DNA from 2 places in the Streptomyces sp. NPDC032198 genome. Region 1 is predicted to be linked to the other one. Evidence: riboswitches for the same ligand, from Rfam matches in the RefSeq annotation. Region 1 holds a riboswitch; the other holds the start of a gene.
The links. A riboswitch is a leader RNA that binds a small molecule or an ion and turns the genes downstream of it on or off. The one in region 1 is predicted to bind glycine.
Positions count from the first base shown of each region.

Region 1 (4,409 bases):
GGGGTCTTCGGGATCGCCGTGGGCGTCGTGTGGCGTGACGTGGAATCGGCGCTCTCGCAGCTGCACGGGGAGCGGATCGACACCGGGGAGACGCTGGTGCGGCAGAACCCCGCCGATGAGCTCGCGAGGCGGCGCAACAGGGCCGTGTGAGGCGGTCGCGGCCTGCGGGTGCGCGTGCCGTTTCAGGGGGCGTTGTCAGTGGCGTAGGGCAGCATCAGGGGTGTGAGAACCGCGCCCACGATTCTGCATCTGGACATGGATGCCTTCTACGCGTCCGCCGAGCAGGCCGCGAAGCCGAGTCTGCGCGGGAAAGCCGTGGTCGTGGGCGGTCTGGGGCCGCGGGGCGTGGTGGCGACGGCTTCGTACGAAGCGCGGAAGTTCGGTGTGCACTCGGCGATGCCCATGGGGCAGGCGCGGCGGCTGGCGCCCCATGCCGCCTATCTGGTGCCCCGCTTCGGGCTCTACCGCGAGATCAGCGACCAGGTGATGGCGCTGCTGCGGGAGCTTTCGCCGCTGGTGGAGCCGCTCAGCCTGGACGAGGCCTTCGTCGACCTGGAGGCGGGTGGCGTGGCCGACGACCAGGCGTCCGCGCTGGTGGTGGGCGAGCGGCTGCGCGCGGACATCAAGGCGGTGACGGGGCTCGCGGGGTCGGTCGGGCTCGCCGCGTGCAAGATGCTGGCGAAGATCGCCTCGGAGGAGGCCAAGCCCGATGGGCTGCGGCTGATAGTGCCCGGGACCGAGCGGGACCTGCTCGCGCCGATGTCGGTGCGGACGCTGCCCGGGGTCGGGCCCGCCACCGGGGATCATCTGCGGCGGGGCGGGATCACGACCGTGGGGGAGATCGCCGGCGCGGGCGAGGACGAGCTCGTACGGCTCCTGGGGAAGTCGCACGGGAGCGCGCTGTACCTGATGGCGCTGGCGCGGGACGAGCGGCCCGTGGTGGCGGAGCGGGAATCGAAGTCGGTCAGCGTCGAGGACACGTACGACGTGGACATCCATGACCGGGTACGGGTCAGGGGCGAGGTCGCGCGGCTCGCCGACCGGTGTGTGGAGCGGCTGCGGGCGGCGGGACACTCGGGGCGGACCATCGTCCTGAAGGTGCGGCGGTTCGACTTCTCCACGCTGACGCGTTCCGAGACGCTGCGTGGGCCGACGGACGACCCCGGGGTGGTGCGGGAGGCCGCCGCGCGGCTCCTCGAGTCCGTGGACACCACCGGGGGCGTGCGGCTCCTCGGTGTGGGCGTCACGGGGCTCGCCGACTACACGCAGGAGGACCTCTTCGCGCAGGCCCAGGCCCAGGCGCAGGCCGAGGCCGATGCCGAGGCCGTGGAGGCACTGGAGACGCAGCGGGAGGCGGCGCAGGAGGAGCGGGGCGGGGAGGCGGCGGCGGAGCCCGTGGGCGAGACGGTGGCGGAGCCGGTCGCGGCGGCCGAGCGGCGGTGGTCCGCCGGGCACGATGTGCGGCATGCCGAGTACGGGCACGGGTGGGTGCAGGGCAGCGGCCTGGGGCGGGTCACGGTCCGCTTCGAGACGCCCGAGTCGACGGTGCCGGGGCGGGTGCGGACGTTCCGTACGGATGATCCGGCGCTGGAGCCCGCGGAGCCCTTGCCGCTGGTGGCGGCTCCTGAGGCGCTGGAGCCGCGGTGATGGGGGTCTGTGGCACCTGGGGCCACCGGTACGGGCGGGGTGAGCGTCAGGGGCTCTCCTGGCCTGCGATGGTGCCGAAGTCCTTGTCGGGCGGCGGCGGTGACTGCGGGGGTGTGATGTCCAGGCCGTAGTGGTGGTAGAGCTGCAGTTCCTGTTCGGGGGAGAGGTGGCGGCCCACGCCGAAGTCGGGGGCGTCCTTGATCAGGGAGCGCTCGAAGGGGATGCGCAGGGTGCCGTCGCTCCTGAGCTCGCTGGGCTCGAGAGGGACGAACGCGTCCCGGCTGAACAGACCCGTGCGTATGGCCGCCCACTCCGGGGCGCCGGTGGCGTCGTCGAGATAGACCTCGTCGATCGTGCCGATCTTGGCCCCGGTCCGGTCGAACGCCTTGCGGCCGATCAAGTTGCGCGGATCGATATCGGTCTGCACGGTCCCTCCAACTGGTCGAGGCGTGTCGAAGTGGGGCGTAACTCATCCTCGTTCGTTCGTAATCACTACGAAAGAGCACTTCGGGGCAGGCGGCCACTCGAGGGATGGGCCGCGGTCCTCGCTGGTAGGCTGGCGCTTGGCTGCTGACCCCGTGCGGGAGAGCTCTCCGGTGGAGACACCGGAGGCGCCGAAGGAGCAACTCCTCCCCGGAATCTCTCAGGCCCCTGTACCGCACGGACGAGGTCACTCTGGAAAGTAGGGCGGGCGTCGGGCGGGCACGCTCGAATCCCTTCCTCACCGACGGTGAAAGCCGGTACGACGCCTCTCCTGGGGCGCGGACCGGTGAAACTCTCAGGTTGAGATGACAGAGGGGGAGGCCGTCCGGGTACCCGTGCCGTGGTGCCCCTCGCAGGTCGCGTCAGACCAGGAGGCCTCCGCAATGACCGCCACCCCTCGCATCCCGCTCTCCCAGCTCGAACAGGGCATTCCCTTCGAGCAGCGGCACATCGGTCCCGACGTCGAAGCACGGGCCAAGATGCTCGCGCAGGTCGGATACGGCTCGCTCGACGAGCTGACCGCCGCAGCCGTGCCGGATGTGATCAAGAACGCCGAGGCGCTGAACCTGCCGGGAGCGCGCACCGAGGCCGAGGTCCTCGCCGAGCTGCGTTCCCTCGCGGACCGTAACCAGGTGCTTGATTCCATGATCGGCCTCGGTTACTACGGGACGTTCACTCCGCCGGTGATCCTGCGGAACGTCATGGAGAACCCGGCGTGGTACACCGCTTACACGCCGTACCAGCCCGAGATCTCGCAGGGGCGCCTCGAGGCGCTGCTCAACTTCCAGACCGTCGTCGCCGAGCTGACCGGGCTGCCCACCTCCGGTGCCTCCCTGCTCGACGAGGGGACCGCGGCCGCCGAGGCCATGGCGCTCTCGCGCCGCATGGGCAAGGTCAAGAACGGTGTCTTCCTCGTCGACGCCGACGTGCTGCCGCAGACCATCGCCGTCATCCAGACCCGCGCCGAGCCGACCGGCGTCGAGGTCGTCGTCGCCGATCTGAGTGACGGCATCCCGGCCGAGGCCGCCGAGCGCGGTGTCGTCGGCGTACTGATCCAGTACCCCGGCGCCTCCGGTGCCGTACGCGACATCAAACCCCTCATCGAGCAGGCGCACGAGATCGGCGCCATAGTCTCCGTCGCCGCCGACCTGCTGGCCCTGACGCTGCTCACCTCGCCCGGTGAGCTCGGCGCCGACATCGCCGTCGGAACGACGCAGCGCTTCGGCGTCCCGATGGGCTTCGGCGGCCCGCACGCCGGTTACATGGCGGTGCGCGAGAAGTTCGCGCGCAGCCTGCCCGGACGGCTCGTCGGTGTCTCCGTGGACGCGGACGGCAACAAGGCCTACCGGCTCGCGCTGCAGACCCGTGAGCAGCACATCCGCCGTGAGAAGGCCACCAGCAACATCTGTACCGCTCAGGTGCTGCTCGCCGTGATGGCCGGAATGTACGCGGTCTACCACGGACCCGAGGGCCTCAGGTCCATCGCGCGGCGTACCCACCGCTACGCGACCGTGCTGGCCGCGGGGCTCACCGCCGGCGGGGTCGAGGTCGTGCACGGCGCGTACTTCGACACCCTGACCGTGCGGGTGCCCGGCAGGGCCGACGAGCTCGTCGCCGCGGCCCGTGAGGGTGGCGTCAACATCCACCAGATCGACGCCGACCACGTCTCCCTGGCCTGCGACGAGACCACCACGCGCAAGCAACTGACCGCGATCTGGGGCGCATTCGGGGTCGAGGCCGACATCGAGGCGCTCGACGCGGAGACCGCGGACACGCTCCCGGCGGGGCTGCTGCGTGACGACGAGTACCTGACGCACCCCGTCTTCCACCAGTACCGCTCCGAGACCGCGATGCTGCGCTACCTGCGCAAGCTGGCCGACCGTGACTACGCGCTCGACCGCGGCATGATCCCGCTGGGCTCCTGCACGATGAAGCTCAACGCGACCACGGAGATGGAGCCGGTCACCTGGCCCGAGTTCGGGCAGCTGCACCCCTTCGCCCCCGCCCAGCAGGCGCAGGGCTATCTGACGCTCATCCGTGAGCTGGAGGAGCGGCTCGCCGAGGTCACCGGCTACGACAAGGTCTCGCTGCAGCCGAACGCCGGTTCGCAGGGCGAGCTGGCCGGACTGCTGGCCGTGCGCGGCTACCACCGCGCCAACGGCGACGAGCAGCGCACCGTCTGCCTCATCCCGTCCTCCGCGCACGGCACCAACGCCGCGAGCGCCGTGATGGCCGGCATGAAGGTCGTCGTCGTGAAGACCAGCGACGACGGCGAGATC
Region 1 covers NZ_JBEZVL010000020.1:137,517-141,925, reverse strand. Annotated here, with positions in the region: gene AB0E78_RS38995 (MerR family transcriptional regulator) at 1-150, shown strand, start outside; gene AB0E78_RS38990 (DNA polymerase IV) at 223-1,647, shown strand; gene AB0E78_RS38985 (PRC-barrel domain-containing protein) at 1,694-2,074, opposite strand; glycine riboswitch at 2,219-2,316, shown strand; gene gcvP (aminomethyl-transferring glycine dehydrogenase) at 2,514-4,409, shown strand, end outside.

Region 2 (4,409 bases), on a different contig from region 1:
TGCCCCGCCCGGGTCATGAAACCAGCTTAAGCGGCGATCCTGACACCGACTTGACGTACGGCACCCTCACACGCGTACCTGCACATGTCCTTACGCATGTCCGTGCTCGTGCCCCCGGGTCCGGCCGAAGAAGGGCCGGACCCGCTCGCGCATCCAGTCGCCGACCGGGTCCTGGGCGACGTCGAGCAGCACCAGGTTCACCGGCCAGGACACCGGGGCGTGGCCGAGGGCCCGGCCCACGGCCTCCATCGGCAGCTCGCGCGCGTTGCCCTCCCAGGAGGTCAGTTCGACCCCGATGAACAGCGAGGGCGCGTCGCCCTCGACGCTCGCCAGGCAGCGGCGGGCGCTCAGGACGACCCCGGTGGCCTCGAACTCGCGGGCGGCGGCGGACAGGAAGTCCACCGGGTCGTGCTGCCAGTCCGGTTCGAAGAGGCGTACGCGGCCGCCGGTCGCCGGGCCGTCCAGCGGGGTGCGGCCGGCGCGGCAGAGCTCGGCGACGGCCGGGGGCGGCAGCGGCACACCGACCGTGCCGTCCGGATTGACCGCGATGCCCATTTGCGGGGGGAGGCCGCGGGCGAACTCCACGGCGGGCGCCACGGTGCAGCCCATCCGGCCGCCGGTGGCCTGCTGGAACTGCTGCTCGGAGCTGAAGACGGGGACGTAGGCCTGGCCGTCGATCTCCAGCGTGGGCAGGTCCAGGGTGCCGCTGTCCGGTGCCCCGCCGTTCGGCAGCGGGACCCAGACGCGGCTGCGGCCGAGCACCTCGACGATGCGGGCTCCCGCGGACGCCGTACCGGCCCCGGGGGCGCCCAGGGAGGCCGCGAGCACCTCTTCGAGTTCGTTGCCCGGCCATCCTCCGTACGGATGCGCGTGCGCCTGCGCCGGAATGTCCATCTCTTCAACCCCTGCTCGGTCCCGCTCTGCCTGCGGCACGACCCTAACGTGGCGGGCGGCTCAGCTCCCGAAGCCGATCCCCCGCAGCACCCCGGCCGCCGTCCGGTCGAGCAGCACGGCCGAACCGCAGCCGCGCGGCAGATCGCCCCGCTCGGCGGCGCCGACGAGCCGGCCGACCGTCCTGCGGTGCCGTGCGAAGGCGTACCGCGACACGCCGCGACCGCGCGCGAGCTGGCCCTCCCTGGCGGTGTCCGGCTCCACGTCGAGCAGCAGCAGGTGCAGGGTCGTGCCGCGCCGCGCGGCCTCGCGGGCCAGCCAGCGGCGCACCCAGGCCTGCGTGCCGCAGTCGTGCACCACGACGCCTTCGCCGGACCGCAGGGCCCTGCGCAGACCCGCGTAATGCGCGAGGCGCACCAGGGGGCGGTACACCGCGTACGGCAGGAGGCCCGGCATGCGCAGGGCCCAGCGGTCGCGGGTGTCCTGCGAGTCGATGCGGGGGCCCGAGACGGCCCTGCGCATCAGCGTGGACTTGCCGCTGCCCGGCAGCCCGGAGACGACGATCAGGTCGCCCGCGCCGAACGTCAGCCGGTGCGGGCTGTGGCCGGACCGCTGCCGCAGGTCGCGGACGACGGCCGTGGACAGGGAGCCGTAGCTCTCTTCTGCGGGGGCGGCGGCCTGTTTGGGCAGGGCCACCCCCGTGTTGGTCGCGTAGACGCTCGTCCTGCGCACCGTGATCGGCCTCCCCATAGCGGTCACGTACCTGCTTCCCGCAGCTTCCCCGGCAAGTGTAAAGAGAAGGTAATGCGGCACAACAGCATTACTGGACTGCCACTGCCCTGTTACGGAGGCGCGTGCAATGATGTGCGCGCAAACTCCATACAGGCCGTTTGAATCCGCGCGGGAGAGTTCCCGGTAGCCGTCGTACGACGCACCGGGGCGCCGAAGGAGCAAGTCCCTCCCTTGAATCTCTCAGGCCCCGTACCGCGCGGGCGAGGCACATCTGAAAAGCGGGCCGCCTGCGCGGCTCCACCCAAGGTGCAAGTCATGACCTCCTGTACGAGACGTACGAACGGGTCGTGGTGAACCTCTCAGGTTCCGATGACAGATGGGGAGGATCGACCTCGCCCGTCATGCCCTGGGAGTTCCCTTTATGAGTACCGCCCCCCGTCTGACAGCCCTCGATGCCGTGCATCGGGCGCTGGGCGCGACCATGACCGACTTCGCGGGCTGGGACATGCCGCTCCGCTACGCCAGTGAGCGCGACGAGCACAACGCCGTGCGCACCAAGGCCGGTCTCTTCGACCTCTCCCACATGGGCGAGATCACGGTCAGCGGACCGCAGGCCGTGGATCTCCTGAACTTCGCGCTGGTCGGCAACATCGGCTCCATCGGTGTCGGCCGCGCCCGCTACACGATGATCTGTGCCGAGGACGGCGGGATCCTGGACGACCTGATCGTCTACCGGCTCGGTGACGCCGAGGCCCCGGAGGCCCCGGAATACATGGTCGTCGCGAACGCCTCGAACGCGCAGGTCGTGCTCGACGCGCTCACCGCGCGCGCAATGGGGTCTCCCCTGCTCGAGCGAAGCCGAGAGCTTGGGGAAGGCTTCGACGCCGAGGTCCGCGACGACCGCGACGCGTACGCGCTGCTCGCCGTCCAGGGCCCCGAGTCCCCCGGCATCCTGAAGTCAGTCACGGACGCCGACCTGGACGGTCTGAAGTACTACGCGGGTCTGCCCGGCACGGTCGCGGGCGTGCCCGCGCTGATCGCCCGGACGGGCTACACCGGCGAGGACGGCTTCGAGCTGTTCGTCGCGCCCGGCGACGCAGAGAAGCTGTGGGGCGCGCTGATGGAGGCGGGCGCGTCCGTCGGTCTGGTGCCGGCCGGGCTGTCCTGCCGTGACACGCTCCGCCTGGAGGCGGGCATGCCGCTGTACGGGCACGAGCTGACCGCTGAGCTGACGCCCTTCGACGCGGGCCTGGGCCGGGTCGTGAAGTTCGAGAAGACCTCGCAGTCGGAGAACTTCGTGGGGCGCGCGGCGCTCGCGGCCGCCGCCGAGCGCGCCGAGACCGCTCCCCCGCGCAAGCTGGTCGGCCTGATCGCCGAGGGCCGCCGCGTCCCGCGCGCGGGCTTCCCCGTGGTCGCCGACGGCAAGGTCATCGGCGAGGTCACCTCCGGCGCCCCGTCCCCGACGCTGGGCAAGCCGATCGCCATCGCGTACGTCGACCCGGCGCACGCGGCCCCCGGCACCGAGGGCGTCGGCGTGGACATCCGCGGCACGCACGAGCCGTACGAGGTCGTGGCGCTGCCGTTCTACAAGCGCCAGAAGTGACACCCCGCACAACCGCCTCGTCCACCAGCACTCCCCCGCGTACAGGAGAATTCAGGTCATGAGCAACCCCCAGCAGCTTCGTTACAGCAAGGAGCACGAGTGGCTCTCGGCCGCCGACGGTGACGGTGTGGCCACCATCGGCATCACCGAGCACGCGGCCAACGCCCTCGGTGACGTCGTCTTCGCCCAGCTCCCCGAGGTCGGCGACACGGTGACCGCGGGCGAGACCTGCGGCGAGCTCGAGTCGACGAAGTCCGTCAGCGACCTGTACTCGCCGGTGACCGGCGAGGTCGTCGAGGCGAACCAGGACGTCGTGGAAGACCCGTCGCTGGTCAACTCCGCGCCCTTCGAGGGCGGCTGGCTGTTCAAGGTGCGCATCGCGGGAGAGCCGGACGATCTGCTCTCCGCCGACGAGTACACCGCGTTTTCCGGCAGCTGAAGCCTCCTAAAGACCCCTAGGGACCACCTGATGTCGCTTCTCAACACCCCTCTTCACGAGCTGGACCCGGACGTCGCCGCCGCCGTCGACGCCGAGCTCCACCGCCAGCAGTCCACCCTGGAAATGATCGCCTCGGAGAACTTCGCTCCGGTCGCCGTCATGGAGGCCCAGGGCACGGTCCTCACCAACAAGTACGCCGAGGGCTACCCCGGCCGCCGCTACTACGGCGGCTGCGAGCACGTCGACGTCGCCGAGCAGATCGCGATCGACCGGGTCAAGGAGCTGTTCGGCGCCGAGTACGCCAACGTCCAGCCGCACTCCGGCGCCTCCGCCAACCAGGCCGCCCTCTTCGCGATCGCCAAGCCCGGCGACACGATCCTCGGCCTCGACCTGGCGCACGGCGGCCACCTCACCCACGGCATGCGCCTGAACTTCTCCGGCAAGCAGTTCAACGTGGTCCCGTACCACGTGGACGAGGCCGGTCTGGTCGACATGGCCGAGGTCGAGCGCCTGGCCAAGGAGAGCAGCCCGAAGGTGATCATCGCGGGCTGGTCCGCCTACCCGCGTCAGCTGGACTTCGCCGAGTTCCGCCGGATCGCCGACGAGGTCGGCGCGTACCTGTGGGTCGACATGGCGCACTTCGCCGGGCTCGTCGCCGCCGGTCTGCACCCCAACCCGGTGCCGTTCGCGGACGTGGTCACCTCCACCACGCACAAGACGCTCGGCGGCCCGCGCGGCGGCATC
Region 2 covers NZ_JBEZVL010000011.1:271,189-275,597, forward strand. Annotated here, with positions in the region: gene AB0E78_RS29040 (enhanced serine sensitivity protein SseB) at 91-894, opposite strand; gene AB0E78_RS29045 (AAA family ATPase) at 955-1,629, opposite strand; glycine riboswitch at 1,783-1,888, shown strand; gene gcvT (glycine cleavage system aminomethyltransferase GcvT) at 2,045-3,226, shown strand; gene gcvH (glycine cleavage system protein GcvH) at 3,285-3,665, shown strand; gene glyA (serine hydroxymethyltransferase) at 3,696-4,409, shown strand, end outside.
Region 2: it holds a riboswitch for glycine, as region 1 does, so the genes downstream of both, gcvT (glycine cleavage system aminomethyltransferase GcvT) here and gcvP (aminomethyl-transferring glycine dehydrogenase) in region 1, are expected to answer to the same signal.